Regions from separate parts of the Novosphingobium sp. BL-A-28-Hi1-0D genome, predicted to be linked through region 2. Evidence: predicted binding sites of a transcription regulator. Region 2 holds the regulator's gene; the other holds the start of a gene.
The links. The regulator LexA, encoded in region 2, represses DNA repair genes until DNA is damaged. The targets are predictions, from matches to a motif close to GTTCCNCNCTTGTTCT.

Region 1 (15,720 bases), 590 kb from region 2:
GCAGATGCTCGAGCGCGATACCGGCATCCCGTCACTGACGGTGGCGCGCTTTCTGCGCCGCCATCAGGACCTGCTCGAGGGCGGCAATCCGGTCCGGCTTGCCGAGGCGCGGGCGGAGATGAAGGGCGCAGTGATCCTGCTCGACGAGGCTTCGATGGTCGGCAATGCCGACAAGGAAAAGCTGGTCCTCCTCGCCAACCTTCTCGGCGTCGACCGCTTCGCCAGCATCGGCGACCGCAAGCAGCTGGGGGCGGTCGACGCGGGCAAGCCCTTCGAGGTGATGCAGCGCTCCGGCGTCGAAACCGCCACGATGAACACCAACATCCGTGCTCGCACCAAGAGCTTGCGCGCTGCGCAGCAGGCGGCGCAGGGCGGGCGGATCGATGATGCGCTGCGGCACCTCGGCAAGAATGTCGTAGAGGTAGGTGAGGGCGCTGCCATCCAAGCAGCGGCAGCGTGGTTGGCGCTGGCACCTGCAGATCGCGAGCGCACCGCGATCTATGCCTCGGGGCGGGCGCTGCGCAGCGAGGTCAATGCCGCTGTCCAAACGGGGCTCAAAGCCAATGGTGAATTGGGCCAGGTGGCGCTGGGGCTCGATGTGCTCTCACGGGTCAACACCACGCGAGAGGAGCTGCGCTATGCTGCGAGCTATCGTCCTGGGATGGTGGCCGTGTTCGACCGCGAAAACCGGGCGCAAAAGCTGACCAAGGGTTCCTACACAGTCATCGACAGCGACCGCCAGCGCGGCGTGGTCACGCTGGAGGGAGCGGGCGGCAAGCGCACAGTTCTGCGTCTTGATCGCCTCCGTCCCAACGGCGACTATGACCCGCTGCGGCTCTTCGAGGTCAAGCGTCTCGACATCCATGCGGGCGACCGGATCCGCTGGACCGAAACCGACCACAAGCGCGGGCTGATCAACGCCGACCAGGTGCGCATTACCGGAATCGGCCAAGATACGGTCTCGCTGGTGACATCGACCGGCATTGCGCATGATCTGCCGGCCAGCGATCCGATGCTGAAGCGGCTCGATCTTGCCTATGCGCTCAACGCCCATATGGCACAGGGGCTGACATCGGATCGCGGCATCGCGGTCATGGACAGCCGCGAGCGCAATCTGTCGAACCAGCAGACCTTCCTCGTGACTGTGACCCGTTTGCGCGATGGCCTGACACTTTTCGTCAACGACGCCTCGCGGCTCGGCGCGGCCATCGCTCGCAACACCGGCATGAAGCGCTCGGCACTCGAAACGGTAGCCCTGCTGCGCAATGCGGCTGCTTCAGGGCTCGCCAAAGGCAAGCCGGAGGTAGCAATGCAGAGCGAGCCACCTGTACTGAAAGAGCCGCCCGAGCGCGAGAAGGCAATGGTCAAGCCGTTCGAGATGGGGATCTGAGGCGGCGTTTCAGACCTTGCGGCCGAACCAGAGCACCCGGCCGACGATGTTCACCGAGCGCCTGTCGAGTCCTTGCCAGCTGGGGTAAGCGGAATTGTCGCTGACCACGGAGATCTTGCGCCCTTGCGGCTCGATCGCCACCCGTTTGACGTTAAGTGCGCCGTCCATCCGCAGGACATAGATCCCGTCGCGCAGCTTGCTCTGCTCGTCCGATACGTCGACCAGGACCTCGTCGCCATCGTGCAGCGTCGGCTCCATCGAGTCGCCGGTCACCTTGATGATCGAGAGGTTGGTCGGCTTGGCCAGAGTCAGCTTGCGCAGCCATTTGTCGTCGAAACCGAACTGGCCAGCCTTGGCCTCGGTGCCGGCAAGGGCGCCGTGACCCGCCGAGGCCTCGACGTCGAGCACGGGGATCTGCACCAGCTGTACGATTGGTGTGGCCAGGGCAGTGGGTCCGCCAAGCATGGCCTCATCAACCCCGAAGAACTGGGCGAGGATCTGCCGGTCCCGCTCGTCGAGATAGCGCGGGCTACCCTTCCGGATAAACTGTTGGATGTAAGATACATTGCGGCCGAGAAGCCGCGAGATCGACGAGTAGTTGACACCGCGCTGGCGGATCAGCTCGTCAAGCGTTGCGCGTGGATCATCCATGGTCTCTGTTCCTACGATTCTAGGATATGATCCTAGCGCTAGGAAACATCCTTAACAAGAACAAAAAGTGAACTTAGACTACGCGGGTGCATTTGAAGTGGTATGGCCTGAGATGCTCCGGCCTGCAGAGATCGGGGCGTGGCTGCCGGGAAACAGCAGGCGGCAAGCGACCAAACCCGGCCGCTCCCATCGGCCATCTTGACCGTCAGCAATTGCCAAAACCTGCCATTGGCATGTGTCTGAGCGCCAAGGCATCAGGCGCTGACAGAGCCGACGTTCACCTGTCATGATCTGCTCCCTGGAACCGGCCATTTATTCATCCGATCAGCAGAGGTTTGGATTGTCTTGCTCGGCATTGTTGCCGCGGTAGAACGTGGCATAGAAATCGTCTTGTCAGTGATGGGGGAAATCACTTCATGACAGAAGCTGTGCTTTTTATCGGTGACCCCGGGCGACGAGATGTCGACGAAGAGGTAGTGGAACTGCTGTTCCGAGCTGAGCATCCCGAGGGCGGTATCAGCACCGCCACGGTCTTGGTTCGGCGTTCTTGTTCCAAGGAAAGCTGGGCCATAGAGCGCTCGCGCGAGCGCGCCTCCGAAGCCTGTATAAACGCGGGTGGCGGTGGCGCAGCTAGCGTTGATGTTTCGCTCGGTTGGTGAGACCCGTTTTCACGGCCGCCAGTAAATTGATTGCCTTCAGCTTATCCCGGATTTCGGATCCCAGGTCAGGATGCCTCCGATCTTTTTGGGCGGAGGTCCGGAGATCAGCGCCAAACCGTCGCGGAAAAGGGCGAAATCGTAATCTTCGCGCCTGCCACCGCGTAAATCTTCGCCTTCGCGCGTTCCGAACCCAACGATTTCACCGACCGGAAGCTCAAAGGCGCCGAACTCACCCCGTCCGCCGGCTCGAATTCGCCCAGACAGTGCGTTGAGAAATTCAAGCGCCGCCGTCTCCTCCATGACGAACCAGTTGAGGCCGCTGCCGGGCGGCGGCCAATCACGCCAGCGCAAGCGTAACGGGAGATCGGTCCAGTCATAATGATGCCAGTAGAGAAGGTCCCGCGGTAGCAGAGGGAGCGTGCTGGCGAGAAAGCTCCGCCCGGCATAGCGAAAGCGAACAAAGTGTACCGGCTCCATATCCGCTGGAACCTCACGTGCACCGGCAAGCCAGTCGATCCATTCGACGACTGGCAGCGCCTGCATCATAATGAAATTGGAGCGGTGGGTCGCCATCGCCAACGATGCAGGGACCATCGACGTCCTCGCACCGGGTGGGGTTGCGAAACTCGGCTCCGGCTTTGGCCGACGCGTTTGTGACACTCGGATAAAACTGCTGCTGGTGCTCGGTCGCGATCCGAAGGCCAGCGCATACCCATGCACCACTTTGCCATGGGCGGACGTCTTGCCGATATAAGGCCTCACCTGGCGAAGGTATTTTTGCTCCGCCACGCGCGCCATCGACGCGTCGCTGACCTTGGCTGCGAACGACCCATGCGCCTCCGCGAGCACGACACCGTGACCACTCGCATTGCCGTCACCATAAAGGAAATCGCCATGCGGCTTGAGGGTTGAAGCAAGGCTCATCGCGTTGTCGCGCCAGCTGTAGCCCAGAGCATTCATGTAGAGGTCGGTGATGCCCGCGCCGACTCGGCCAGCGAAGTGGGTTTGCTCCACGTCCACAAACGTCGCCAGGAGCGGCGAGAGGGCAAATCCGGCGCCGTCCGCGATCAGCATCTCGACATCGCTCAGCACACTGGTTGCAAGCCTGACGAGCGCGGCCGGCGGTGCGGCCCGAAGCGTCGCTGTGCGCGCGATCGCTGCTGCCAATGCAGTTGGACTGAATTGGATATGTGGCTCCAGCGCAGGCGGAATAAATGCCGGCGCGACGGGCGTGCCCTTGTGCAGGTGGCGGCGCTCGCCGGTCAGCGCTACGGTCTTGTCGACCGTCCAGAGCGCGAGGCTACTCACACGTCATACCATTCGAGGCAGCCCATTTCGGCCAGGAGTTGCTTCAGAATCCGGTCGGACGCGAAAACGAGATCGCGGTCGCGCGCAGCTTGCTCCGATTTTTCGCCGTGGAACAGGTTGCACCGGACTTGATAGATCGTGCGCAACAGCTGTTCCCAGCTTGGCGTTGCGCCCGCCACCCATCCCACGGGCTGTCGCTTCACCTGTTGAGCATCGCATTCAACCAATAAGGCTGCGCGGTCGTATCGTCGAAAGGCATCGAAGCCGAGCTTGGCACGGACGTGCGCGACGTTGAGAACCGGCCATTTCGCAGAGAATGCATCGACTTCTACTTTGAAGTCCGGACGATCCGCTAAAAGCTGATCATATGTCGCGATCATGCGCAGTTCGGCAGCGAGCGCGTTGATCATTTCATAGTCCCGCTCACATCCCGTAACGGCCGCCATCCATCCGTTGAATCCCATCCACCGGAATATGAACGCCATCATTGAGGGGGGTTCGCGATCGGCGCGATCGAAAAGCTCCCGGGAAACCTGGTATGCCGAGGGGTCGAGCGTCTGATAGTGGCTGAAACTGACCATCAGAGCGGGCCATCATCGCGAAACCGAATCGTTAGTCCGAGTATTTCTTTCCACGTCATGCCGATTCCTCCCGCCGCGATGGTTCGCACAGGCTGCTGTCGCTCTCAACCGCGGAGGCCTGAGGGGCTGCGATAGAGCTCTAAGGAAATTCCATCCAAATTGGACTGATCGCGACGATCGTATGCCGGATTTTCCCTCGTGCTGTTCTACTTGACCGAGAGGACGCGGTCGCGGACAATTAGAGAACATGACCTATGACTTCTCGTCGCTCTCCCCTGCCGATTTCGAGGATCTGACCCGGGATTTACTCGGTCGGGAATACGGCATCCGCTTCGAGGCGTTTCCGGACGGACCCGACGATGGGATGGACGGCCGACACGCTGCTGCAAATGGCAATGTGATCCTGCAGGCCAAGCATTACTATCGGTCCGGCTTTGCGAAGCTGAAGGCAAAAATGAAGACGGAGCGTGCCTCGATCGATGCGCTTCAGCCCAAGCGGTATATCCTCGCCACCTCGGCCGCACTCACCCCGGCCAACAAGACGCAATTGGGTGAGGTCATCGGCCCAGCGCTCATCAGCCCCGGCGACCTATTCGGCCCGCAAGATCTCGTAGCGTTGCTGCGCAAATTTCCTGATATCGAAACGGCGCATCCGAAGCTTTGGCAGCAGAGCAGCGCGGTCCTGAAAAATCTGATCACCGGAGCCGTCGCCGACGCGCTCCCCAAACAAGCCGCGATCCCTCCTATGCTCGCGAGGTTGCTGCCGATATCGAGCGCCGCGGCGGTGTTGCCTGAGCGGGACACCCTCTTCATCCTCAAATCCTCGCCGATCGACGATGAGTTCGCGCTGTGGCTGGCGCCGAAATTGGAAGCCGAGGGCTATCAAGTCTTCGCCGACATCCTCACCCTCGAACCGGGCGATCGATGGCGCAGGGAAATCAACCAGGCGCTCGAGCATCGCGCCGCCAAGGTCCTGCTCCTCAGCAAGAACGCAACTCTCGACGATCCTCTGGTACAGGACGATATCGATATTGCGCTCGACGTCGCCGAGCGGCGCGGCGACAAGCGATTCATCCTTCCTCTACGACTTGGACCCGGGCGCAAGGTCAAGGGCATCGGCGATACGGTCGCCGTCGATTTCGTCCGCGGATGGGGCGAGGGATTGATGTCACTGCTCGATGCACTCCGGCGGCAAAAGGTCCCCCGTCACGCTGACGTCGTGCGCATCAATCCCAATTGGGAACTGTTCCGGCGGCGCGGCGCAATACCACTTATCGGCCAGCCCGAACGGCTCACGTCCAATTGGCTTCGCGTCACCGAGGCCCCCGACACAATCCACTATTACGAGCCAAGCGGTGCCTCCGATCCTGATCAGCTGAAACGCGCACTCGCTTGCTATCCTTATCCGACCGCCATCCAGGGGCGCGGATTTCTTAGCTTTGCCGGGCAGGCCGAAATCGACGAGGCCTTCGAGGAAATCGGCCGATTCCGGGTGAAGCGGTCCGTCCCGCTCCTCAAATTCCTCGACGAAGGCCTACCCAAGCTCGGTATCGAGCGTCAGGTCGCATCGAACCTCCTCATAGTCATGATCAAAGAGGCGTGGTTCCAGTTCTGCGAGATCAAGGGGCTGATTGAATATTCCTACTCAAACAGCGTGGGGTTTCACGCGTCTCCGGCGCTTGCTCCGGTCGGCACGCGCATCCCATGGGGCAAGCAGGGGGACCGGCGCTCGTCCATGCTGCGCAACATTGCCAAGGGCCACATCTGGCAATTCGGGGTAACCGCGCTTCCGGCAACCTGGCCGTTCTGGCATCTCAAACTCAAGGCGCGGGTTCTCTTTGCCGCCGACAATGGCACCCCTGAGGGCCTTGCCATCGACGACCCGAAAAAGATGCACAAGCTCAGGCGGTCGATCTGCAAGGGATGGCGCAACAAACAGTGGCACGGCCGAATGCTGGCCTTCCTCGAAATGCTTTCGGGTGACAGTGCCTATATCAGGCTGCGGCTTTGCGCGGAGCACGACCTCGTGATCGACGCAGCGCCGGTCCTTTTCTCGTCACCGGTCAGCACGATGCTGCCAAACGAAGCGGATGCGGATGAAGAGGAGACGGATGCGAGCACGCTCGGACGTCCCGAGAACGACGACGAGGAGGGCGAGGCGTGAAATTTCCCGAACCATCGCTCATCGTCGACCACCTCGACGAGCCCGCGCTCGAGTTTGCCCATGGCGAGCGCAGTCCGCATCCGAAGGATGGCCTGTTCCTTTACGGCCCGCATTCGAAGGGCAAGAAAGCGCGCGAAATTCGCGTCGGTGTCGTCGGCACGGCCGACGGCATCGGCCATTTCAGAACCTGGGCGCGCGGCATCATGCAGGTTGTCGCTGTTCCGCCGCCCGGAAAGGGCGAAAAGAAGGACCGGCTTCACCTCGCGAACTTTCCGGGTCTGGAAGAGACCTTCGGCATCACCTTCGATCCGGACGAGGTCAGCACCCTGTCGCTGCAACTCGCCGACATCGATCGCGCGACCCGCATCGAAAATCTCAACGAAGCGGTCGACAAGGTCGCGCGGCTCTACATCGACCGCGTCCGCAAGCATCTCAGGAACGAGGAGCAGTCGGTCGATATATGGGTCCTGGTGTTGCCCGAGATCGTCTACGAACGCTGTCGCCCTGGCTCCAAACGGACCGGCCTTGCCATGACGGCGGGCGACTTCGCCCGCCGCCAAAAAGCTAAAGCCAGCCTGCCGCTACTTGCCGGCGTCATTGATCAGACCAACGAAGACATTTTCAACGATGTCCCGGACTTCCACCGGCGCATCAAGGCCGAATTTCTTACAATCGCGCCGACTCAGCTGGTGCGCGAGACGACGCTCGCGCCGAACGCCTTTTTGAACAAAGCCGGCTACCCGCTTCGCAAGACACAGGATGCTGCAACCCTCGTCTGGAATTTGGCGACCGGGCTTTACTACAAGACCCAGCCCAAACCGCCTTGGCGGCTAGGGTCGGTACGCCCCGGCGTCTGCTATATCGGCATGGTATATAAGAGCTTGCCTGACGATCCCAACGGCCATGCCTGCTGCGCGGCACAGATGTTTCTCAACGAGGGCGATGGTGTGGTTTTTCGCGGCGCGAACGGGCCATGGAAGACAGGCGATCACGACTTTCATTTGAAAAAAGACGCAGCCAAGAAACTTCTGAAGCTGGTGCTCGCCACCTATAGGGACATGCACGGCGAAGCGCCCAAAGAGCTTTTCATCCACGGTCAGACCTACTTCAACGACGAGGAGTGGCAGGCCTTCTGCGAGGCGGCGCCGAAAGGGACGAATGTCATCGGTGTCCGTATTCGGACGACCGGCGGAGAGACCAAGCTGTTTCGGGATGGCGACTATCCGGTGCTGCGCGGCACCGCGCTGTTGCTGGACGACCGGGTCGCCTATCTGTGGACGACCGGTTACGTACCGCAGCTCGATACATATATCGGTCCGGAAACGCCCAACCCGTTGCACATCACGGTCATGCGCAGCAAATATCAGCAGCCCGCGATCCGCACCGTGCTCGCGGACATCATGGGCCTCACCAAGATCAATTATAACAGCTGCAACTTCAATGACGGGCTGCCGGTCACAGTGCGGTTCGCGCGCATGGTCGGCGATGTGCTAACCATGGGGTCGGCGAAGGGCGAGGAAAAGCAGCCCTTTAAATTCTACGTTTGACGCTGCTGCAGGGCCGACGATCTCCGGCCCGCAGCTGCCACATCGTCCGCTTTTTCAAAGCTGCGCCAATTTCTTTCGCACCGACAGGATCTGCACGATCAGGGCGACGCACAGCAAGATCAGCAGCACGACCGTCAGCAACATCAGGGCCCGCACATCGTCATAGTGACATTGATCCCATGGCGCACACGTCCAGGGCGACCGAACAATTCCCCAGCATCGCGGCAAGAGGATGATTACGGTCGTTAGCCCGGCGGCGAGCAGCGGATAAAGCCGCGTGCGCGCGATCACCCTCAGCCGAGTCTTGAGTGGCTCATTGTTCTTTTTGTCGGTGCTACCCTTTTCGGCCAGTGCGGCTGCGACATCGGGCATCCATACGGAAAACAAGGCTGCCAAAATTGCCAGCACCAGCGCGGACGCTGCAAGGGCATCCGCTGCCTCGCTCACTTGAGGCTATTCTTCAGATAATCAAACGACCCAACATCGATTGTATATTGCGTCAGGCCGTCGCCGGTCCGCCGCACCGGGGTCTTCGGATCGGTCGACGTCTCGAGCCGGGCGTTGAGCAATTCCATCAGAATCGGATTGAGGATCACAACGATGTATGGCTCCTTGCCGTCACCTTTGCAGTCCGCGAGAATCTTTTTTAGCGCTGGCTCGATCTTTTCGCGCAGGGCCAGCCGATGCTTGGCCGCGGTCGCCCTCATGAGACTTCGCGCCGCGCTCGGCGTGATGTTGAACAGTCGCGCGACCTCGTCCGCAACTGGCGGTTCGGTCGGATAAGCAGTCAACATGAGCCGGACGAGGCGTCGTTCGCGGACGTCTGCGGCGCTGGCGAGAGTCGCAACACCGGCGACCATGTCGAGAAACTCAAGGATAGCCGCGGGCGCAAACCTGGCGATCTGCTTTTCGAGGTCGGCAGGCTTACAGCGCAAGGCATCGCAAAGAAGCGGCAGCAAGGCGTCAGGAATTTCGACTTCGGAAGAGAACTTCAATTTAGCCATGGTGGTACCCTACTGCGGACGAGCGCTTGGCTCCATAGGTGGCGCGGCTGCTATTCTACCTACCGGTGCACCTGGAGGCGGCTGGCGACGGCCTCCGCGATGAAATCGCGATAGGCATAATTAATCAGATTACTTACCAGTTCGAGCAGACCGGCCGTCGGCAAGCCATCAAACGGGTCGCCATGCGCCAGCATATTGCGCCGCTCCGCCAGCGTGGGATGGGTCGAGCCGGTCAATTGACCGATCGCCGTGCCGTCGCAGCGCGTGACCATCGGAATGTCGGCATCGGTGAGGCCATCAACCTCGACCATGTACTTGAGCAGGTTTGCAAAGTTGCGTTTGCTCTTGGAAACCTTGCAACCGTAGCGATCCATGACGGCGAGCTCGAGCGCGACCAGTGCCGCAAGTTCACCTGCTTTGATCAGGGTAAAATCGATCCAGCCCAGGAGATAAAGCGTCTGTGCGCGCGCGAACTTTGCCTGGATGATCTGCGGAATCCGCGGGTCGATGCCGAAGCTTTCAATGAAGGTCCGCCACTCGGCAGGGTGGGCAAATGACAAGAACGCCCCGGCATTGCCTGAGGCGGGCCATGGCAGGATGACCGGTTCGTCTCGATCCCGAAGCGCGATGTGGGAGAGGTCGACCATCAGGAAGCCACCGCAACATGTGTCGTGACGGCCTGTCTCGACATTTCTACGGGCGAACCGTACATCGGCATTGACGCGCGCTCAACCATCGGCACGCTCGACGGCGTCGATATAATAGGCGCCGCCCTTCCGATCGCGCTTAACGCCAGCTTCCTCGGCCTCCTCATATTTCGCCTTGCAGAAGCAGCGGACCTCTCCGTCCACATCGATCTTGACTACAAGATCCTTCCCTTCGGGTTCATCGTCGGTAAGGCCGATGACCCGTCGTTCGAGTACGATCGAGCCGTCACCGAGGCGCCCACCGCGCAAGCGATGCGACACGATCGCGGGAACTTCGCCGCGCCCGTAGGTCGCCGCCTCCGGATAAAAGCCGATTTTGACATCGGCGGAGGGAAGGTCGGTGGGTATGTCGAATGACCGCGGCAGAATGCGGCGTGCGGTTATCCTGCCCCATTCGCCCAAATCGCCGAACCGCTCGAAGCCGTGGCGTTGCCAGAAGGTCCAGGAACTTCGCGGCGTACATTCAATCGAAAGCACGTTCACATTGTCGTCGATCGCCCGCTGCAGGGACGCTGCAAACAGCGCGTCGCCCAGCCCCTGTCGGCGACAGTCTTTGCGGACGCTCACAATGTCCGGCGCATAGTCGCCCACTTGCACCGCGATAAGCTCATCGCCGCGACGAATGACCCAGAGATCGCCATGGTCGAGCGCGCTTTCTATAATTCCCCGGTTGCACCAGAAGCCTTCACCATCCTCGGCATATTCCTGCTCCAGCCAGCAGAGGACACTGGCAAGGTCCGCAGTCGTGGCCTTGACGACCTCCATCTCTCCACATCTCCCATAGACCGACAGCGTACATGCAATCATATCACTCTAGGATGACAGACTCGGCTTCATTTTCCGAACGACATGGCTTTCGCGGCGCGGATGTCGAAATCACCACCCGGGAGGATGCTCCCGAGGGGGTTCGCGCCGCGGTCGTGATGCTCGGTTACGCGGCTGGCATGGGGCCTGGCGGCATGCGGGACACAGTCTGCGAGGTACTGCTTAGGCGACCCGACCGTAATAACTGGTCCCCGGGCAACATCGAGCATGAAGTCCATCGCCTGCTCGAAGAGGCGCCCTGGTTCAAGGTCTACGACATTGCCGAGCGGATCCATGGGGATCTGCTCAAAGCAGATTACTCGGGCGGCAAGCAGGCCGAATATGCTCGCCGGCTCACCCAATATTTCCGGGAAAATGGTGTCGGTTGGCAGATGGAAGACGGTCGCATCGTCTTTCGCGGCTCTGAAGCCTTCGGTCTGGCGACCCGTGATGCTGTCGCCTCCATGCAGCTGGCCAGTACGCCGACCGCCGCGAATGAGGTGCACGAAGCGCTCAAAGACATTTCCCGACGGCCATCGGCCGACGTCACAGGCGCCGTGCAGCACGCGATGGCTGCGCTGGAATGCGTTGCGCGCGAAATTGACGGAAGCACCGAAACGCTCGGTCAGATCATCAAGCGTCTCACGATCCCGCCACCGCTTGATGGCGCGCTCCATCGCCTTTGGGGCTTCGCTTCTGAGCAGGGTCGCCACATTCAGGAAGGGCGCCCGCCCAGCTTCGAAGAAGCGGAGCTCGTGGTGACCGTTGCGTCGGCCGTTAGCGTCTATCTGTTGCGGCACGCCGGCCGCGCGCCGCTGCCCTGATCAGACGATGGACTGCTATCGTATCGATGAAAGCGGTTACACCGGCTTCGATCTCCTGAATCGCGACCAGCGTTTTCAGGGAGCGACGGCAATCGCCATCGACGACGACGATGCCGCTCGGCTCATCAAGGAGTTTCTCCCGCGCGTGCAGGCGGATGAGCTCAAGTATCGCGCGGTTTCGCGCCGCCCAGGCAATCAACCGCGCTTGCTCGGACTGCTCGCCGAGCTCCTCCGCGGGTACAAATCCGTGACCTATGTCTGCGACAAGCGGTTCCTGCTGATCCTCATGTTCTGCGATTATGCGGTCGAGCCCTGGTACTACGAGCGCGGCTGCAACTTCTATCAGGACGGGCAGAATTACGGGATGGCCTCCCTCCTGGCGACGGCAGGTCCGACACTTCTGGGAAAGCCTGAGTTTGGGGCGCTTCTGGCCGCATTTCAGCATGCGGTAAAGGAAAAGACGCCGGGAGCTCTCGACGCGTTGGTTGAAGCCGCTCGAAAGACCGCGTGGCAAAAACTTCCAGAAGCGCTGGGGCCGTTGGCCCAATATGCCGCCCCGGAATGCCTTGAGGCGATCGCGACTGAGGGCGTGACCACCGACGCGGCGCTCGTCGTGCTTCAGTCGCTGATCTCCCGCATGGAGGTGATGAGTGTCGGTCCCTACCGCGTAGAACACGACCAATCGAAGAACCTTGCGAGCTATCACGATCTCTTGTGCCGGTTCATCGACCATGAAGGTGAAGTCGAGCTTCGCCAGTCCGAGATCGCCAGTTTCAAATTCCCATTGAAGCTCACAGAAGTGCGTCAGGTGGACTCCAAAGCCAGCCCTGCAGTGCAATTGGCCGATATCATGATCGGTGCCGCGCTGGAGGCCGCCAATATCATGACCGGATTGCGGGATGGCGGCCTCGACCCGGAGAAGCTGATGTCCCTCTATGCTGAGGACCAGTTCATCCACCTCATCCCGAGCGTCGATTTCGAGGCCCAGAAGGAATTTCGGCGCGGTACGCAAGCGGCGGAGGTAATCGATTATTTCGCAGCAAATTTTGCGTCGAAGAATTAGTGAGGCGCATATCGCGGTGTTTTGTCTACGTCCTACGGCGCCTTTTGGATCGATGCCGTTTCCGCTGTACGACCGTAAGCGCTGTTCTGCCTCCACCTTGCGTGGGTGATGCCCAGCGTGGAGTTTGCGCGACCTGATTGGGGCTGAGGGCGCTACTCCTATGATAATCCCGTGTGATGATCCTGTGAGCAAGGGCGCGCAGCGGTTCGAGATCTTCACGGGCAAAGGCAAGCGGCGGGACTGGCCACCGGAGGTCAAGGCCTCGATTGTCGCGGAGTGTTATGCCGGTGCCGAACGTATCGGCGCTGTCGCGCGGCGGCATGGGCTTGATCCTTCGCAGGTCTATGCGTGGCGGTAAGCGCTGTTCTGCCTCCACCTTGCGTGGGTGATGCCCAGCGTGGAGTTTGCGCGACCTGATTGGGGCTGAGGGCGCTACTCCTATGATAATCCCGTGTGATGATCCTGTGAGCAAGGGCGCGCAGCGGTTCGAGATCTTCACGGGCAAAGGCAAGCGGCGGGACTGGCCACCGGAGGTCAAGGCCTCGATTGTCGCGGAGTGTTATGCCGGTGCCGAACGTATCGGCGCTGTCGCGCGGCGGCATGGGCTTGATCCTTCGCAGGTCTATGCGTGGCGGAAGGATTTGCGCAAACAACTGGAGGATCAGGCTCAGGCCTTCCCATTGGCCGAACCAGCCACCGCGACGTTCGTACCTGCAGTGGTCGAACCGGCAACGCGACCAGATCCGGCACCTACGCGCCGAACTCGGCGCAGGCGACATTCCACAGTTGCTGCTGTCGAACTGGAGATCGATGGCGTGGCAGTGAAAATCGCGCGCGGCGCTGATGCCAGCGTTATCGCCGCCGTAATCGAAGCGCTCAAGGCCCAGAGATGATTGGGACGAGGCGATGATCGGACTCGGTGCCGGCACGCGCGTGATGGTTGCAACGCGTCCGGTTGATTTTCGTAAAGGGCCTGACGCGTTGGCCGCGCTGGTCAGCGCCGAGTACGGCAGCGATCCCTTTTCCGGCGTGATCTACGTGTTCCGGGCCAAGCGCGCCGACCGGATTAAACTGGTCTGGTGGGATGGCACCGGCCTGTGTCTGATGGCCAAAAAACTTGAGCAGGGCGGCTTCAGGTGGCCGGGTATTCAGGACGGTGTGATGCGGCTGACGGCAGCGCAACTGGGTGCGCTTCTCGAGGGGCTGGACTGGCGCAGGGTGCATGGCGGACGCAAGCCCATAGCCCCGCAAATTGCCGGTTGACGGGGCTTTCTCCTGCTGATTCACTGCGTCCATGCTCATGGAAGCGGACCTTCCCGAAGACCTTGAAGCGCTGCGTGCGTTCGCCCTTGAGCAGTCCCGCAAGCTCGCCGATGTAATGGCCGCCAAGGGCGAGGCAGACGCCGAGATCGAACGGCTGCAGTCGATTGTCGATGCCTTCATGCGGCACCGGTTCGGTGCGCGTTCGGAGCAACTTGACCCTGACCAACTGCAGCTAGGCCTTGAAGATGTCGAGACGGCGCTGGGCCAGGCCCGTGCGGCACGCGACGCGGCGATCGGCAAGCCCAGCTCCGACCGACCACGCAAGGCCAACCGCGGTTCACTGCCTGCGCATCTCGAGCGGATCGAGCAGGTTGTCGATGTCGAGGAAGTGGATGGCATCCGGGCTTGCCCTTGCTGCGGCGGGGCGCTCCATCAGATCGGCGAGGACGTTGCCGAGCGTCTCGACGTCGTGCCAATCACCTTCCGCGTCCTCGTCACGCGCCGTCCTCGGTACGGCTGCCGTTCGTGCGAGAGCGCGATCGTGCAGGCCCCGACACCGGCAAGGATCGTTGAGGGCGGCATTCCCACCGAAGCGCTGATCGCACAGGTCCTGGTCGCAAAATACGCCGATCACCTGCCGCTATACCGGCAAGCCCAGATCTACGCGCGGCAAGGTATTCAACTGGATCGCTCAACGTTGGCGGATTGGGTTGGCAGAGCAGCATGGTATCTGCGCCCCTTGCGCGACCACATCCTGGAACGATTGCGACGATCCGAGCGATTGTTCGCCGACGAGACCACCGCACCGGTGCTCGATCCCGGGCGCGGCCGGACCAAGACCGGGCAGCTGTGGGCCTATGCGCGCGACGATCGCCCATGGGGCGGCGATACCCCGCCAATGGTCGCTTATGTCTATGCTGCCGATCGCAAGGGAGAACGGGCCGAGGCCCATCTCGGAGATTTTGCCGGTATCCTGCAGGTCGATGGCTATGGCGGCTACACCGCACTGGCCAAGCGCCGGCAGCAGATCGTGCTCGCGTTCTGCTGGGCACACGTCAGGCGCAAGTTTTACGAGCTGGCCGACAATTCTCCGGTCGCCATCGAAGTGCTGCAGCGGATTGCGGCACTCTACAAGATCGAGGACGATGCGCGCGGGGCCTCTGCCGAACAGCGCCAGCAAATCCGGCAAGAGCGCAGCCGCGTCATTATCGGCGACTTGCGGATCTATCTCGAGACCAAAAGCCGCCAGGTCAGCGCGAAGGCCAAGCTTGGCGAAGCCATACGCTATGCGCTGACGCGCTGGGCCGGCCTCTCACGGTTCCTCGATGACGGCCGTGTTGATCTCGACAGCAACGCCGTCGAACGCAGCATCAGGCCGCTCGCTCTGAACCGCAAAAACGCCTTGTTCGCAGGATCAGACGAAGGCGGCGACAACTGGGCGGTGATCGCCACGCTGATCGAAAACTGCAAGCTGAGCGGCATCAATCCGCATACCTGGCTGACGCAGGCGCTCGGAAAACTGGCCAACGGTCATCCAGCAAACAGCGTCGGCGAACTCATGCCATGGACCGCCGTGGCCTGAGAACAGCGCTTACGTACGACCACTTATGAGGCGCGAAGCTAACGAGATGGTTCGCTACCGTGAGCGTCGGCTATGCCGATGACCGCTGCTAAAAGCGGCCATTCCGGATCGTCCGCAAAGGCGGTCTTAAGACAGAAGACTTGCTCAGCTCCAAGAATGACCGCTTTCGGCGT
Region 2 (15,720 bases):
TCACAGCATGGTCATCTCGGGCGATGAGGGGCTTGACGAGCTGAGCCTTGCGGGCGGCAACGAACTGGCCGAAGTGCGCGGCGGGGAAGTCCTGATGCGCCGTGTCTCGCCTGCCGATGTCGGTCTGCCGCAAGCTCCGGTCGACGCCATTCGCGGCGGCGATGCGACCTATAACGCCGCCGCCCTGCGCGCCCTGCTGCAGGGTGAGGAAGGGCCATACCGCGATGCCGTGCTGTTCAATGCCGCCGCCGCGCTGATCGTCGCAGGCGAGGCGAGCGACTGGTACGAGGGCATCGAAGAAGCCGCCGAAGCGCTCGACAAGGGCCTCGCCAATGCGCTGCTCAATTGCTGGATCGCCGCGCTGAGGTAGCGCTCTTGCCCACCCCCGCCCCCTCCCGCCTGCGGGAGGGGAGAACAAGCGTTGCGTCTAGCCCTCCCGCAATCGGGAGGGCCGCGAGACTTACTGAACGTGTTGAACGGGGTGGGCTGCGACGGTGCGTCTTTTGACAGGCTCACGATTGAAGGCCCGAAGGACACACTTGCCCCAACGCGCCCAACCTCGCTAAGGCACGCCCGCCATGACCGACAAGCTCACCGAAATCTGCGACACCAAGCGCATTGAAGTCGCTGCCCGCAAGGCCGCTGTCACCACCAGCGAGCTTGCCGCGCACGCTGCGGAGCAGAGCGCGCCGCGCGGGTTCGAAGCGGCGCTGCGGGCCAGGGCGCAGACCGGCTATGCCCTGATTGCCGAGATCAAGAAGGCCAGCCCCTCCAAGGGCCTGATCCGCGCCGATTTCGCGCCTGCTGACCATGCTCGCGCCTATCAGGCCGGGGGCGCTGCCTGCCTCTCGGTCCTCACCGACGCGCCCTATTTCCAAGGGCATGAGGACTATCTGGTCGAAGCCCGCGCCGCCTGCACCCTGCCGGTGATCCGCAAGGATTTCATGGTCGATCCGTGGCAGTGCCTTGAGGCGCGCGCCATCGGGGCCGATGCGATCCTGATCATCGCCGCCTGCCTTTCGGACAGCCAGATGGCCGAGATCGAAGCCGCCGCGCGCGAACAGGGCATGGACGCGCTGGTCGAAGTGCACAACGAAGAGGAAATGGAGCGCGCAAGCCGCCTGAAGTCGCGCCTGATCGGGGTGAACAACCGCGACCTGAAGCGCTTCGTCACCGACCTTTCCACCACCGAACGCCTCGCCCCGCTCGCCCCGGAAGGCACGCTGCTGGTCGCCGAAAGCGGCATCAACACCCACGCCGACCTGCTGCGACTGGAACAGTGCGGCGCGCGCACCTTCCTCGTGGGGGAAGCGCTGATGCGGCAGATGGACGTGGAAGCTGCGACACGAGCGTTGCTCGTCGGCTGATTGCCATCCCCTGAGAGGGATTTGCGGTTTTCGCGCGGGACGGTGTAGACCTCGCCCAGGTGCAAAGACTGCCGAGGACCTTGATGAACGACCTGACGCATATCGATTCGGCCGGAACTGCACGGATGGTCGACGTTGGCGGCAAGGCTGAAACGCATCGCGTCGCAATCGCCCGCGGCTTCATTCGGATGTCCGATGCCACGCTCGAAGCGATCCGGACGGGCAATGCTCCGAAGGGAGACGTGCTCGGCCCCGCCCGCATCGCCGGAATCTTGGCAGCCAAGAGGACTGGCGATCTCATTCCGCTGTGCCATCCGCTGGCGCTCGATGCGGTGAACGTGGACTTCGCGCTGGTCGACGGCGGCATCGAATGCACGGCCACTGCCTCGCTCACAGGGCGCACCGGGGTGGAGATGGAGGCTCTGACGGCCGTCAGCCTTGCCCTGTTGACGATCTACGACATGGCCAAGGCTCTGGACAAGGGCATGGTCATCGAAACGGTGCGGTTGATCGAGAAGCGCGGCGGCAAATCCGGCACCTGGCGCGCAGGTGAATGAGCACCGGCGCATGAGAACACCGCCCCTCCCCCTCGCCGAGGCGCAAGCGCGCCTGCTGGCGCTGGCGCCGTCGCTGGGGGTGGAGCACCGGGCGGTCACCGAGTGCCTTGGCCACTATCTTGCGGCAGACCTTCACGCCCGACGCACCCAACCTGCCGCGCCAGTCTCGGCGATGGATGGCTATGCCTTGCGCAGCGCCGAACTTCCGGGACCGTGGCGCGTTATCGGGGAGAGCGCGGCGGGGCATCCGTTTGGCGGCGTGGTGGGCACAGGCGAAGCCGTGCGGATCAGCACTGGCGCTGTCGTGCCCTATGGCGCGGATATGGTGCTGTTGCAGGAAGATGCTGCGCGCGATGGCGATTTCCTGAGACTCACCGGCGAGCCACCGGTTCCGCCCATCCGCCACGTTCGCCCGGCCGGCATGGACTTCGCTGAAGACGCCGTACTGATCGAGGCGGGCCTGCGCATTGGCCCCGCTCAGATCGCGCTCGCCATCGCGGGAGGCCACGCGCACCTGCCGGTCCGCCGCAGACTGCGCCTCACGGTGATCGACAGCGGTGACGAGCTCGTCGCGCCGGGGCATCTGCCCGCACTGCACCAATTGCCCGCCAGCAACGGCCCGATGCTCTGCGCAATGGTCGGCGGGCTTCCGGTCGACGTCCGCCATCGCGGCCCGGTCGCCGATGATCTCAATGCCTTGGCCCGCGCTTTCGATGCCGAGCGGGAGGCCGACGTGATCGTTACCAGCGGCGGGGCATCGGTCGGCGATCATGATCTGGTCCGTCCGGCGCTGGAGTCGGTGGGCGCGTCGATCGATTTCTGGCGCGTGGGTATCAAGCCGGGCAAGCCCCTGCTGGTGGCGACGCGGGGATCCCAGATCATACTCGGCCTGCCCGGAAATCCCGCTTCAGCCTTTGTCACCGCGTTCCTGTTCATGTTGCCGCTGCTGCGTGCAGGGTTGGGCGCGCGCGATGCGCTGCCGCGCGCGATCCCCTCGCGCCTCGCGACGCCGATGGCAGCGGGCGGAAGCCGGATGGAGTTCCTGCGCGCGCGGTGGGACGGCGCAAGCGTGAGCCTCGATTCGCTGCAGGATTCAGGCGCTCTCTCGCCGCTGTCGCGCGCCAACGCGCTGGTCATGCGCGAAGCAGGAGCGGCGGCGAAAGCCGCAGGAACGGATGTTCCGGTTTACCTGCTCGAGAATGGTGGAATTGCTTGACGAGTCGTAATTGGTTGCTTATCCGTTCCGCATTCGTTCACCTGCGGAGAACCGCCAATGTTGACGCGCAAGCAGCATGAACTGCTCTCTTTCATTCAGGTCCGTTTGGAGGAATCCGGCATTTCCCCCTCGTTCGAGGAAATGAAGGAGGCGCTCGATCTCAAGTCAAAGTCCGGCGTCCACCGCCTGATCTCGGCGCTTGAGGAACGCGGCTTCATCCGCCGTCTGCCCAATCGCGCCCGCGCGCTCGAAGTGCTGCGCCAGCCTGACAGTGCGGTGAGCAAGCCTGCTCTGGCGCGCGAACCTGTTGCAGCCAGCGCTGTCGTGACACCGCTGCGCCCGGCGGCAAAGGTTGCACCTGCTCCGGCGAACGACGTGATCGAACTGCCGCTCCACGGCAAGATCGCGGCAGGTGTGCCGATCGAGGCCTTGGAAACCACCGCCACTCTCCCCGTTCCCGCTGCACTGCTCGGTGCAGGTGAGCATTACGCACTCGAGGTTTCAGGGGACTCGATGGTCGAGGCGGGGATTTTCGACGGCGACTATGCGCTTGTCCGCAAGACCGACATCGCGCGCGACGGCGAAATCGTCGTGGCGCTGGTGCGGGGCGAGGAAGCGACGCTGAAGTATCTGCATCGCGAGAAGGGCATGATCCGGCTCGATCCGGCCAACTCGGCCTATGATCCGCAGTTCTACCGGCCGGACGAAGTGGCCGTGCAGGGCAAGCTGGCCGGGTTGCTGCGGCGGTATCACTGACGACGCAGTCCGCCGCCGGTTCGCGGCGATCGAGCGTTCTCGAAATGAAAAGGGCCGTTCGCGGGGTAACTCGCGAGCGGCTTTTCTTACTCTGCCAATCCGCTATGCCTAATATCAATCAATTTGGTTGAGATTTTTCTGGCACGCACGGCTTCGCAGGTGTAGTTTCCGTTGTTACCGAATGCCCCGCACGGGGCGCCCCTTCCGGGACGGCCTGCCATCAGATGGGGCGTCGGCAACGGAAGAGGTGTTGCCAATGGCTTATGCAGTTGAAAATACGAGACGCCGGCAGACGCAGACCTTCATCGCGGTGGGCCTGCTCCACGGGGTAGCGATCTGGGCCATCGCTTCGGGCTTCGCGAGCGGCATGGTTCATATCATCAAGGACCGGCTGGTCGCGCAGCAGTGGAAGGACGACGAGGTAACGGTGACACCGATCGCGCCGCCACCTGACATCAAGCCAGCGATCAAGCCGGAGACCCGCCCGCTGGTCGCGCCCAAGCCGGATATCTCGCTAGGCCCGGTCGATCCCGGCATCGGCATCCGTCCGGTGGACATTACCCCGATCGCACCTGTCGACATCGGACCTCTTACGCCGCCTGACGTAAAGCCCTCGCCCTCGGCAAGCTTTGCGTTGCGTTCAGCGGCCCCGAAGGGCTCGCCCGGATCGTGGGTTTCGGATCGCGACTATCCCAGCGCCGCAATTCGCGAGGAGCGCGAGGGGCTCACGCGGTTCCGCCTGACCATCGGAGCCGATGGCAAGGTGACGGGTTGCGAGATCACCGGATCGAGCGGTTCGGCGGATCTCGATGCGGCAACTTGCGCCAAGGTAAGCGCTCGCGCCCGTTTCGTCCCGGCACTCGGTGGCGATGGCATGCCGACGAGCGGGAGCTACAGCGGCTCGGTGCGCTGGGTCCTGCCGTGACCTGATGAGCCGGGGCCTGTTGACTTCTCCACGACAGGCCCCGGTCCCTTACCTCGGTCAGGGCGGGGTTCGGGCCAACGGTACCAGCCTTGCAGGCCTTGCGTCTCAGCCACAGTGCGGATGTGGCCGCTGGACAGGTTGATCGACAGGCCGCCGGTCGTGGCGAGGTAGGTCCGGTCGGCCTTAAGCATCCTTGGTCGGCAGGAGAACGGCAGGCGGCGGTCGGCGACAACGATGTCGGCGCGCTCGCATGCAGCGGCGAGTGCAAGATCGTCGATATAGTTGCGGCTGCGTGTAATCAGGAGAGTGAAGCGCCTCCCGCCGCGCAGCAATCGGGCGACGCAAAAGTCGTCGTTGCATCTAGCCTCGCGCCACGCGTCCAGCGGGCGCAACTCGCCTTCCATTCCTGCCAGTTCGAGCAGGTTGTCGCGCATGTATTCGCCGCGCCCCATGCGCAGTACGATCAGGTCGTTCCCCGCACCGGTGATCCCGACGTGGTGACCATCGCCGGTGACAAGAATGTCGGGCGTCGGCGTGAGGGCCATGGCAACGAGCGCAAGGCCTGTTGGAGCGAGGCCCCACAGCCGGACCCGCCCAGTCCAAAGTGCCAGCCAGAGCATCCCGGACAGGAAGAGGATGAAGGTCCAAGGTGCAACTGGCGGCAGCATCGTGACGGCGCCGGGCTGTCCCGCGACAAAGTGCGCCAGCGCCAGCAGCAGGTCGAGCGACTTGCCGACAAGCCACCAGACCGGGGCGCCCGCATCCCCAAGATCCAGCATCAGGGCGGTACCGATCAGCGGCATGGTGACAAAGGTGGTCAGCGGGATGGCGATGACGTTGGCCAGCGAACCGTAGACACCTGCGCGGTGGAAGTGGAACAGGCCGATCGGCATCAGGGCGAGTTCGATGACCAAACCGGTGACCAGCAGGAGAATCAGGCTGCGCGCCATGCGCACGAGCGGGCCGTGGTGTTCGCCGGTCAGGAAGGCCTTCACGGGCGCGCTTGAGTGGAAGGCGATGATCGCGATCACCGCGGCAAAGCTCATCTGGAAACTGGGGCCGAGCACGGCTTCGGGCCAGAACAGCATCACGACAAGTCCACCAACCGCGACCATGCGCAGAGAAAGGGGGTCACGTCCGAGCGCCAGTGCAGCGAGGACCAGCAGCGCCCCGATGCAGGAGCGGATCGTCGGAACTTCGGCTCCCGTGAGCAAGGTGTAGGCGAGGCCCGCAAGCGCCCCGGCCAAGGCGGCTGCTAGCGGCACGCGGATGCGCAGGGCTATCCATGGTACGAGCGCGAGCAGGCGCGCGACGATCCAGTAGACCGCGCCGACCAGCGCGCTGACGTGAAGGCCGCTGATAGACAGCAGGTGCGTCAGGCCTGCGTCGCGCATGGCGTCCTCGTCACTCTCGGCGATGGCGCCGCGATCGCCGCTGGCGAAGGCGGCGGCAATGGTCCCGGCCGATCCGCCAAGGCGGGACCGTACATGGTCGGCAAGACTCTTCTGCAGGCCACGCAGCGTGGCGCCACGGTGCGAGGGGGCAAGGACGCGAACCTCGCCGATCACGCTGCCCGTGGCCGCCAATCCATCGAACCAGGCGGCGCGGGCGAAATCGTAGGCTCCAGGCAGCATCGGCGCGGCAGGGGGCATAAGGCGTGCCCGCACCCGCGCCTGCGCGCCCTCGACAAGACCTTGTGCGTCCTTGTCATAAGGCAGATTGACGCGGACCCGGACGGGGCCGGGAAAATCCGCCAGTCGTGTCTTGAGGACGAGGCGCGCCCGGGCCTTGGCGGGTTCTTCGCGACGCTCGACCACTTCGCCCTGAAGCGTCACAACGCGCGGGGCTGCGATCCCCGGCTGTCCGACCAGTGCAGAGCGCGTCCAGATCGTCGCCACCCCGGCGGCAACCATGATCGCGACCCCGATGACTGCAAGGCGCAGGTGGGGATGGCGGACTTCGTCGATGGCGAGGAATGCGAGGATACCGAGCGCGGCGCAGGCCAGCAAGGCCGCGATCCATTGCTCAGGCACGGGCAGATTGACCCACAGGACAATGCCTGCGGCGAAGGCAACGACCAGCCAGAGCCCGCGTTCGAACGGACGGGCATCGAGGAATGCATCGGCCCCGTCAGCCCCCCTCTCAAGCATGCTGGACAATCGCGCGCGGATGTCCCAATGCCGCGCGCGTCGGCCCGGTACATCGACCGGATCGGCGGCGGGATCGTTCGCCGCTGGCCCAAGTGTCGCCGGAGACGCCATGGATTTCAAAGGAAGGATAGCGCGGCCAATGGCAAGCGCCACTGACACCGTTTCTGCAGGATCGACCACCGCCAAGGGCGTCGTCACCCGCTTTGCCCCCTCGCCCACCGGCTTCCTGCACATCGGCGGCGCGCGCACCGCGCTGTTCAACTGGCTCTATGCTCGCCACAACGGCGGCAAGTACCTGCTGCGCATCGAGGATACCGACCGAGCGCGGTCAACCGACGCAGCGATCGAAGCGATCTTCGACGGGCTCAACTGGCTGGGCCTGGGGGGGGACGAGGAACCGGTGTTCCAGTTCGCCCGGTCCGAACGCCATGCCGAAGTTGCACACAGGCTGCTCGATTCCGGCCATGCCTATCGCTGCTACCTGACGCAGGAAGAGCTGGCAGCGCGGCGCGAGAAGGCACAGGCCGAGCGTCGGCCGTTCCGCATCGACAGCGAATGGCGCGATGCGACGCCCGACCAGTGGCCTGCGGACCAGTCCTATGTCGTGCGGATGAAGTCTCCCCGCGAAGGCGAGACGACGATTCCGGATCGCGTGCAGGGTTCGATTACCGTCCAGAACAGCGAGCTCGACGATTTCATCGTCCTGCGCTCTGACGGCACGCCGACCTACATGCTGGCCGTGGTGGTCGACGATCACGACATGGGCGTGACCCATGTCATCCGTGGCGATGACCACATCAACAACGCCTTCCGCCAGCTCGTCATCGTGCGGGCCATGGATGCCATCGAGGGCGGTTGGCCCGACCCGGTCTATGCCCATATCCCGCTGATCCACGGCGCTGACGGGGCGAAGCTTTCGAAGCGTCACGGGGCGCTGGGTGTGGATGCCTATCGCGACGAGATGGGCCTGCTGCCGGAAGCAGTGTTCAACTACCTCCTGCGGCTCGGCTGGGGCCATGGCGACGAGGAAATCATCAGCCGCGAACAGGCGGTCGAGTGGTTCGACATCGGCGATGTCAACAAGGGCGCCTCGCGCTTCGACATCAAGAAGCTGCTGAACCTCAACGGGCACTATATCCGCGAAGCTGACGATGCGCGGCTTGCGGGGCTTGTCGCGCCCAAGCTGACTGGGCTGGAGCCCGGATTCTCAGGCAATGCGGGTCTTGACCTGCTGACGCGCGCCATGCCGGTGCTGAAGGTGCGCGCCGCCGACTTGAACGAGCTGGCGGCCGGCGCGGTGTTCCTGTTTGCGCAGCGACCTCTGCCGATGGCCGAGAAAGCCGCCGCGCTTCTGACCGACGATGCACGGGCAATCCTGACCCGCGTGGCGAGCCTGCTTGAGGCTGAAAACGGCTGGACAACCGAGAATCTGGAGGCCACGGTGAAACAAATGGCCGAGGAGCTTGGGATAGGCTTGGGCAAAATTGCCCAACCGTTGCGCGCAAGCCTGACGGGACAGACTACCTCGCCGGGAATTTTCGACGTATTGGCACTGCTCGGCAAGGACGAGTCGCTGGCGCGCATCCGCGACCAGGCGGCCTGATCCGGGGCAGGCATCTGTAAACAGACAAGAACAGGAGGGCTTAGGCGTGAGCGAAAACCAGGCTTCTTTGACCGCAGGCGGCAACAGCGTGGACATGCCGATCAAGAGCGGCACCATTGGTCCGGACGTCATCGACATCCGCAAGCTCTATGGCCAGACGGGCATGTTTACCTATGACCCGGGCTTCACCTCGACGGCGAGCTGCGACAGCGCGATCACCTACATCGATGGTGACGAAGGCGTGCTGCTGCACCGCGGTTATCCGATCGGTCAGCTTGCCGAACACTCCTCGTTCATGGAAGTGAGCTACCTGCTGCTCAACGGCGAACTGCCGAGCAGCCAGGAACTGGCCGACTTCAGCCGCACGATCACCCGCCACACCATGCTGCACGAGCAGCTCGCCACGTTCTATCGCGGCTTCCGTCGCGATGCGCACCCGATGGCGATCATGTGCGGCGTCGTCGGCGCGCTTTCGGCATTCTACCATGACAGCACCGACATTGCCGACCCGACGCACCGCAAGATCAGCTCGCACCGCCTGATCGCCAAGATGCCGACGATCGCTGCGATGGCCTACAAGTATTCGGTCGGCCAGCCCTTCGTCTATCCTGACAACAAGCTGTCCTACACCGGCAACTTCCTGAAGATGACCTTCGGCGTGCCGGCTGAGGAATACGAAGTGATCCCCGCCGTCGAAAAGGCGATGGACCGCATCTTCATCCTCCATGCCGACCACGAGCAGAACGCCTCGACCTCGACCGTCCGTCTGGCAGGGTCCTCGGGCGCCAACCCGTTTGCCTGCATCGCGGCCGGTATCGCCTGTCTGTGGGGCCCCGCGCATGGCGGCGCGAACGAAGCCGCGCTCAACATGCTCAAGGAAATCGGCACGCCCGATCGCATCCAGCACTACATCGACCGCGCGAAGGACAAGAACGATCCGTTCCGCCTGATGGGCTTCGGTCACCGCGTCTACAAGAACTACGATCCGCGCGCGACGGTGATGCAGTCGACCGTGCGCGAAGTGTTCGCCGCGCTCAACGTACAGGACCCGCTGTTCGAAACTGCGCTTCGCCTTGAAGAGATCGCCCTGAGCGATCCCTACTTCGCGGAAAAGAAGCTGTTCCCGAACGTCGACTTCTACTCGGGCATCATCCTCTCCGCGATCGGCTTCCCGACCACGATGTTCACCGTTCTCTTCGCGCTTGCCCGCACCGTGGGCTGGGTTGCGCAGTGGAACGAAATGATCAGCGATCCAGGCCAGAAGATCGGGCGTCCGCGCCAGCTCTACACTGGCCCGACGCAGCGCGACTACGTGCCGCTGAGCGACCGCTGATAGGTCGGAAGGCGCGGCCGCTTTGCTTTGTGCCGGTTTCTCAAGAGAAACCGCATGGCCGCGCCAGATCTACACCGGCCCGACGCAGCGCGACTACGTGCCGCTGAGCGACCGCTGATCGAACCGCAGGTACTGGACGGGCGGCGATGACGACAATTCTCAGGATTTTCGGCATCACCGCCCTTCTCATTGGCGGACTGTGGGTCGGCCAGGGGCTCGGGCTGATCATGTGGCCGTCCTCGAGCTTCATGCTCGCGCAGAAGCAGTGGGCCTATATCGGCGCAGGGTTGACGCTGATCGGCGTTGTGGCGCTGTGGCGCGCCGGAAAGCGCGGGCGCTAACCCGTAGCGCTCGCCTGCGTGGCAAGATCGGCAGGCAATGACAGCACGAAGCGGGCACCGCCTGCTAGTCCGTTGCCGACGACAAGTTCGCCACCCATTGCCCTCGCCAGCCTGCGCGAAATGTAGAGGCCGAGGCCGCTTCCGCCATCGCCGCTGCGGCCAAGGCGTTCGAACTTCTCGAACACTTTTTCCGACTGCTCGGGCGCAATCCCCTCGCCTTCGTCGCTCACCGAAACCCAGGCCAGCGCGCCATCGATGCCGCAGTCGATGCTGACCGTCGTATCGCTGCGGGTATAGCGGACCGCATTGCCGATCAGGTTTAGCAGAACCTGCAACACACGGCGGAACTCGCCAATGGCAGGCACGTGCTCCTCGGCCAAGGGCAATGCCAGCGTGATTCCACGCTCGCGCGCTCGCACGCCGAGGATGCCGGCCGCGCGCCTCGCGCAATCGGCAAGGTCGATATGGTCGGGTTCGGGGGAGAAGCCATCAGCCTCGACCGTCTCGAGATCGGCGAGGTCTTCCACCAGCGAGGCAAGATGGCGTCCGGCTTCGGCGATGTCGCCGGCATAGGCGACGTATTGTTCCGAAAGCGGCCCCGCGAGCCGGGTTCGGATCGTCTCGGCATTGGCGATGATCCGGTTGATCGGCTGGCGTAGCGCCGGAGCCAGCTTGCGACCAAGCAGCCCCTTCCAGTCAGGTACTGCGTCATCGGCAACAGCAGCCGTGTCGGTTTGCGCGGTCACAGAGGACGGAAGAACGGTCTCGGCGACGAGCAGCAGCTCGAAACCTCCGCTGCGCAGCGGCAGGACGCAGGCCTTCCAGTCCCGCACCGAACCCTGCACCCGGAGCCGTGCCCCATCGAGAAGGCGCCAGTGCAGCGGCTGGCGATGGGCACTGCCTTCGATCTCGACAAGATCGGTCCAGTAGCAACCGAAGCCTTGGCGCAATGCGCTGGCAAACTCGCCGAGATCCGCACCCTCGACCATGCCGGACACAACTCGCTGTTCGGCATCAAGCACGACGTGGGCCTCGGCCAGCTGGCGCAGCAGCGCCTGATCGGTGCCTGCGCCATCCTGCCCGGCCCAGGCGTCGGCGGACAGGCGCCAGTCGGTGATCTCGATCCGCGTGCCTTCATCATCGGGCGTCGCACAGGCACGGAAGGACAGGGGCTGTTCGGTGTCGGCAACCGTCAGCTGGCGTGAAAGCGGCAAACGGGCAGTGCGCGACCGACGCACAAGTGCCAACAGGCCGGGGATCGCCAAGGCGCCCGGAAAGGCACCGCCAAGCCGAACCTGCAGCGCGGCAAGCGTTTCGTCCGCCTCGACAAGGCGGTCCGAGCCATCGCAGCGAGCAAGGATCGGCCCGGCAGCCGTCATCTCAGTGTTCCTGCCCCGCCAACGAACGCGCGAGAAGCGCAGCGGCGCGATCGGGCTCAAGGCGCTCGATCCCGTCGGGCAGGGCGACTTCGGGGTGGAGCGCAACGAAAGCGGCAACGATGGCGTCGCGACCGGCACCCGATGCCGCGAGCGCCAGCGCGAGCCGCGCAAGCTGGCTCTCGGTCGTGCACATGATCGCCGTCTCGCGCGACAGGCCCGCGCCGAAGCTCAGGGCCGAAAGGAACAGGGCAACGCCAGCATTCTCGATCTGCAGAACACGGGGAAGATCAGCCGACAGCAGGGCGGTCAGGTGTTCGAGCAGTTCAAGCCGTGACACCGACTGTGAACGAGCCTTGCGCAAGGCCACCTCGGCTGTGCCCGCCGCCGACATCCCTGAAGGATCCTCCGCAATGTAGGCCTGCATGGTCATCAGCGAGAGATGGTGCAGATCGCCCGGGAGTTCTGCCAGCGGAATCTGCATCCGCCGCAAGGACTGGCCAAAGCGGGCCTGTGCCGCAAGGAGGTTCATCCCGCGCGCGGCCACGTCAGGATCGGGCGAGGCGATGAGGTCCTGCACCAGTGGCGTCAGCACGGGATCGAGCCCGAGCCTGCCCTGCAGCTTCTCGGACAACTGCCATTCGACCGCCAGCATGTGCAGGTGGTTGAGCAGGGCCTGATTGCCCGAGAGCATCGCAGCAAGGCCCGGCCCTGCTTCGCGTGCCCAGCTTGCGGCGTCATCGTGCCCGGCAGCCTCGCCCAGCGCCTGCACCAGTTGGCGGGCGATGTCCGCAAGCATGCCGCGTACGCGCGCGATCACTTCGTCGCTGAAGATCGAACTGTCGTCGTTCTGGAGCAGATGCCTGAGGATCGGGCCCATGTGAACGAGCGCCTGATCCGCGTGGGTCAGATCGTCGCGAAGGAGTGCCTCGATCTCAGCGGGATCGTTGCCGATGGATGCGGTCAATTCCATGCGACGCTCTTAAGGCCGACTGGTTAACTGCGGGTTAGGTGAACCGGCCGGACGAACGTCTGCGGCAAATTGCAAGGCCAGCAGGCACGAGCCGAGAAGCGCCAGAACCGACAGGCCGATCGCAACGTCGAACGGCAGGAAGGCGCTGTACAGGGCAAGCAGGAAACCGAGCACGAGGCGGTCGGAAAGCCAGCCTTTTGCACTTCTGGCAGGCAGCGCCAGCCTGACAAGCCGCGCGCCGCCGACAAGCAGCAACGGCGCGAAGAAATTGAGTCCGAAGGGCACGGCGACAGAAGCTGGCAATTCGCTGCGCCAGCCCGCCAGCGTCACCAGTCCCAGATCGATCAGCAGGTGAAAGATGCCCACGCTGCGCCGGGCAAGGCCCGAAGCCAGCAGCGAATCACGCTCGACCTGCCCAAGCAGGCTGGCGACACGCTCGATCAGCCAGGCAAGGCCAAGAAGCACGAAGCCGATGGCAAAGTTTCCAAGCCAGCCAAGGCCTCCACCAAGCAGGCCGACGATGCCCGCGGCAAGGCCCACCAGAGCCGGACGGGTGCCCGCGTGCAGCAGAGCCGGTCCGAAACGCCGCACCACGGCCATGGCGAGCAGTTCACCCGGCGAGCCTGCGCCTGCGCCATCCGCAGAAAGACTCGTGTGGAGCCGCAGCCATTGCCGCTCGGCAACGTGGGCTTCCTCTTCGGAGCGCACGATGTTCCAGCGACCATCGTCAAGCAGGGCCGAGGGTATGCCGCGTTGGGCCACACGCCCCTGCACTGCCAGACGCAGCAGGGCGGACTGGGCGTTCCACTCGGGCGGGAGATCGGCAAGGCCCGCAGCAATCCGGCCCGGGAAGCGCATCGCAGCGGCAAAGGCGCTGTTGATGTCGATCCGCTCGAACCCCAGCGGCAGGCCGGTTTCGACCGGGAGTGTCAGAACGACAGGACCTGCCTCGATCAGTTCACGCAAGGCCTCGGGCATCGCCAGCAGGCCGTCGCCGAGCACGATCACATCGTCCTCCGGCGGCAGAAGCGGAACCAGCGCCCGTGCCGTGGCCACGACATGGAACTGCGCGCCGCCCGCTTCAGCGACGTGCTGGAGCGCGACGAGTTCACCGCTGATGCCTTCGGCCATGACCACGATGCGCCTGGCGCCGAGCGAAAGGGCAAGGCCGATCTGGTGGCGCAGCAGTGAGCGTCCGCCGATCGGCAGATATCCGCGCAAACCTCCCGGTTCGGCACCGGCGGCTTCAATCAACGATAGAACTGCGACCCGCAAGAATTGGCCTCCTAACGCGCCATGGTAGGGATTGGAGGCCGCGCTGCCAAGGCGGGCAAGCGACTTGTCAGGCGTTAACCGAATCTGACTGCGATCAGGGTTCGACGGCGAGGTCGTCCAGCATCTGACGAAGGCGGCGCAGGACGGCAGGATCACCGGGAACGGTATCGAGCGCTTCCTCGGCAAGACCGAGCAGTCCATCGGCATGGAAGCTTGCGGCGAGGCCCTTCAGCCGCATCGCCGCCACGTGCCAGTTGCCATCGCAGCGCGAACGGCCCAGCAGATCGACCTGCCGCTCGGCACTTTCGATGAATGCGGCCCGCAATTCGCGCACCAGATCGGGATCGTGCCCGGCGGCAGCGGCGAGGTTTGCGTCGAGGGAGGCACCTTCGTAGGCCATGCGACCGGGCTACGGGTCAAATCGTTAAGGCGGGGTTTATGCCTCTGCGCAAATCGTGGTATGTGCCAGAGTATGAACGGGGGAAGACGGATCATTCCGATCGACGGTGCCGAACAGGACACCACTGAGACCACCATGGCGCATGCGCCCCACGATCCCGAGTCCTTGGCTCCGCGAACTCTTGCCGCCCATGACATGCTTGATGTTGATGACGTTGCGCAGGCCGCGCCAGACCGTAGCTGGATCGGTGCATCGGCCTCACTTGTCGCCATCGCCAGCTGGACGGGTTTCTTCGTCTGGGCGGTGATCCTGAGGCAGACGCAACCGATCGCCCCCGATCAGTGGGCCTGGTGGGTGACGCAGTGGTCGGTGCCTGTGCTGCTGGTGCTGGTCCTCTGGCTTCTGACGATGCGCACGAGCCGCCGGGAAGCGGGTCGCTTCACCGATGTCTCCCGCGTTCTGGGGCAGGAATCCGCGTTGCTGGAACAGCGCCTCGTCTCGATGAACACCGAACTCGCCCTGGCGCGCGATTTCATTGCCGCCCAGAGCCGCGATCTCGAAGCACTCGGCCGGATGGCGGTGGAACGGCTTTCCGGCAGCGCATCGCAACTCGATTCGCTTGTCGGCACGAATGGCGCGCAGATCGACCGGATTGCCGAAGTCTCGTCCGCCGCGCTCGACAACATGGACAAGCTGCGCGGGCAGTTGCCGGTAATCGCCAACGCTGCCAAGGACGTGACCAACAACATCGGCAATGCGGGGCGGACTGCACACCTACAGCTTGAGGAACTGGTTTCAGGCTTCCAGCGGCTCAACGAATTCGGCCTCGCCAGCGAACGGCAGGTCACCTCGTTCCGCGAACGGGTCGATGCCGCATTGGCGGGCTTCGCCAAGGCGTCCGATGACCTGGCCGGTCTCGCTGAAAGCCGTTTCGACGCTCTTGCCGCGCGTACGGCTGACCAGTCCGCTGCTACGGCACAAGCTGAGGAAGCCGCCCTTGCCGCCTGGCACGATCGCAGCGAGGCACAGGCCGAAGCCTTGCGCGCAACGCTTTTCCAACTCGGCGAGGCACACGAGGGACTCCTGGCAGACTCTGCGGGACGTCTGGCACGTTTCGAGGAGGCAGCGCGCTCCCTCACCGCGATGCTCGAGGCACAGGCACGAGATCTCGACGAGCAACTCGCCCGCCGCCGCGCCTCCGCTGAAGCCAGTGCATCCGAACAGCGGTCCGCGCTCGAACAGCGTCTCGCCGAAATCGACGAGGCCGTGGGCGAACGTCGCGCGGCGATGGAGCGGGCGGCAGCCTCGGCGGCGGAAACGCTTGCCAGCAAGCTTGCCGATCTGGATCAGGCGATCGAGGCCCAGCGCAGGATGCAGGCTGCGGAGGCTGAGAAGCTCGCTGCCCGATTTGAGGAAATCGGCAATAAGGTCAGTGCCTTTTCCGAGGT

Region 1: a site for LexA is predicted at 2,099-2,114, ahead of ACZ1JW_RS13335 (S24 family peptidase). Genes of this name have one in related genera too.

The regions. Positions count from the first base shown of each region.
Region 1 is NZ_CM145502.1:2,735,838-2,751,557, forward strand. It holds gene mobF (MobF family relaxase) at 1-1,390, shown strand, start outside; gene ACZ1JW_RS13335 (S24 family peptidase) at 1,400-2,041, opposite strand; gene ACZ1JW_RS13340 (hypothetical protein) at 2,458-2,700, shown strand; gene ACZ1JW_RS13345 (hypothetical protein) at 2,737-4,008, opposite strand; gene ACZ1JW_RS13350 (hypothetical protein) at 4,005-4,589, opposite strand; gene ACZ1JW_RS13355 (TIR domain-containing protein) at 4,837-6,753, shown strand; gene ACZ1JW_RS13360 (argonaute/piwi family protein) at 6,750-8,300, shown strand; gene ACZ1JW_RS13365 (hypothetical protein) at 8,355-8,747, opposite strand; gene ACZ1JW_RS13370 (hypothetical protein) at 8,744-9,304, opposite strand; gene ACZ1JW_RS13375 (hypothetical protein) at 9,364-9,951, opposite strand; gene ACZ1JW_RS13380 (GNAT family N-acetyltransferase) at 10,033-10,776, opposite strand; gene ACZ1JW_RS13385 (AbiJ-NTD4 domain-containing protein) at 10,830-11,639, shown strand; gene ACZ1JW_RS13390 (hypothetical protein) at 11,647-12,702, shown strand; gene ACZ1JW_RS13395 (transposase) at 12,887-13,060, shown strand; gene tnpA (IS66-like element accessory protein TnpA) at 13,167-13,595, shown strand; gene tnpB (IS66 family insertion sequence element accessory protein TnpB) at 13,609-13,965, shown strand; gene tnpC (IS66 family transposase) at 13,997-15,547, shown strand.
Region 2 is NZ_CM145502.1:3,322,727-3,338,446, forward strand. It holds gene trpD (anthranilate phosphoribosyltransferase) at 1-370, shown strand, start outside; gene trpC (indole-3-glycerol phosphate synthase TrpC) at 579-1,367, shown strand; gene moaC (cyclic pyranopterin monophosphate synthase MoaC) at 1,451-1,924, shown strand; gene ACZ1JW_RS16045 (molybdopterin molybdotransferase MoeA) at 1,935-3,140, shown strand; gene lexA (transcriptional repressor LexA) at 3,198-3,896, shown strand; gene ACZ1JW_RS16055 (energy transducer TonB) at 4,153-4,821, shown strand; gene ACZ1JW_RS16060 (ComEC/Rec2 family competence protein) at 4,788-7,082, opposite strand; gene gltX (glutamate--tRNA ligase) at 7,111-8,574, shown strand; gene ACZ1JW_RS16070 (citrate synthase) at 8,669-9,907, shown strand; gene ACZ1JW_RS16075 (hypothetical protein) at 10,054-10,248, shown strand; gene ACZ1JW_RS16080 (sensor histidine kinase) at 10,245-11,627, opposite strand; gene ACZ1JW_RS16085 (hypothetical protein) at 11,629-12,597, opposite strand; gene ACZ1JW_RS16090 (hypothetical protein) at 12,607-13,872, opposite strand; gene ACZ1JW_RS16095 (Hpt domain-containing protein) at 13,967-14,272, opposite strand; gene ACZ1JW_RS16100 (coiled-coil domain-containing protein) at 14,345-15,720, shown strand, end outside.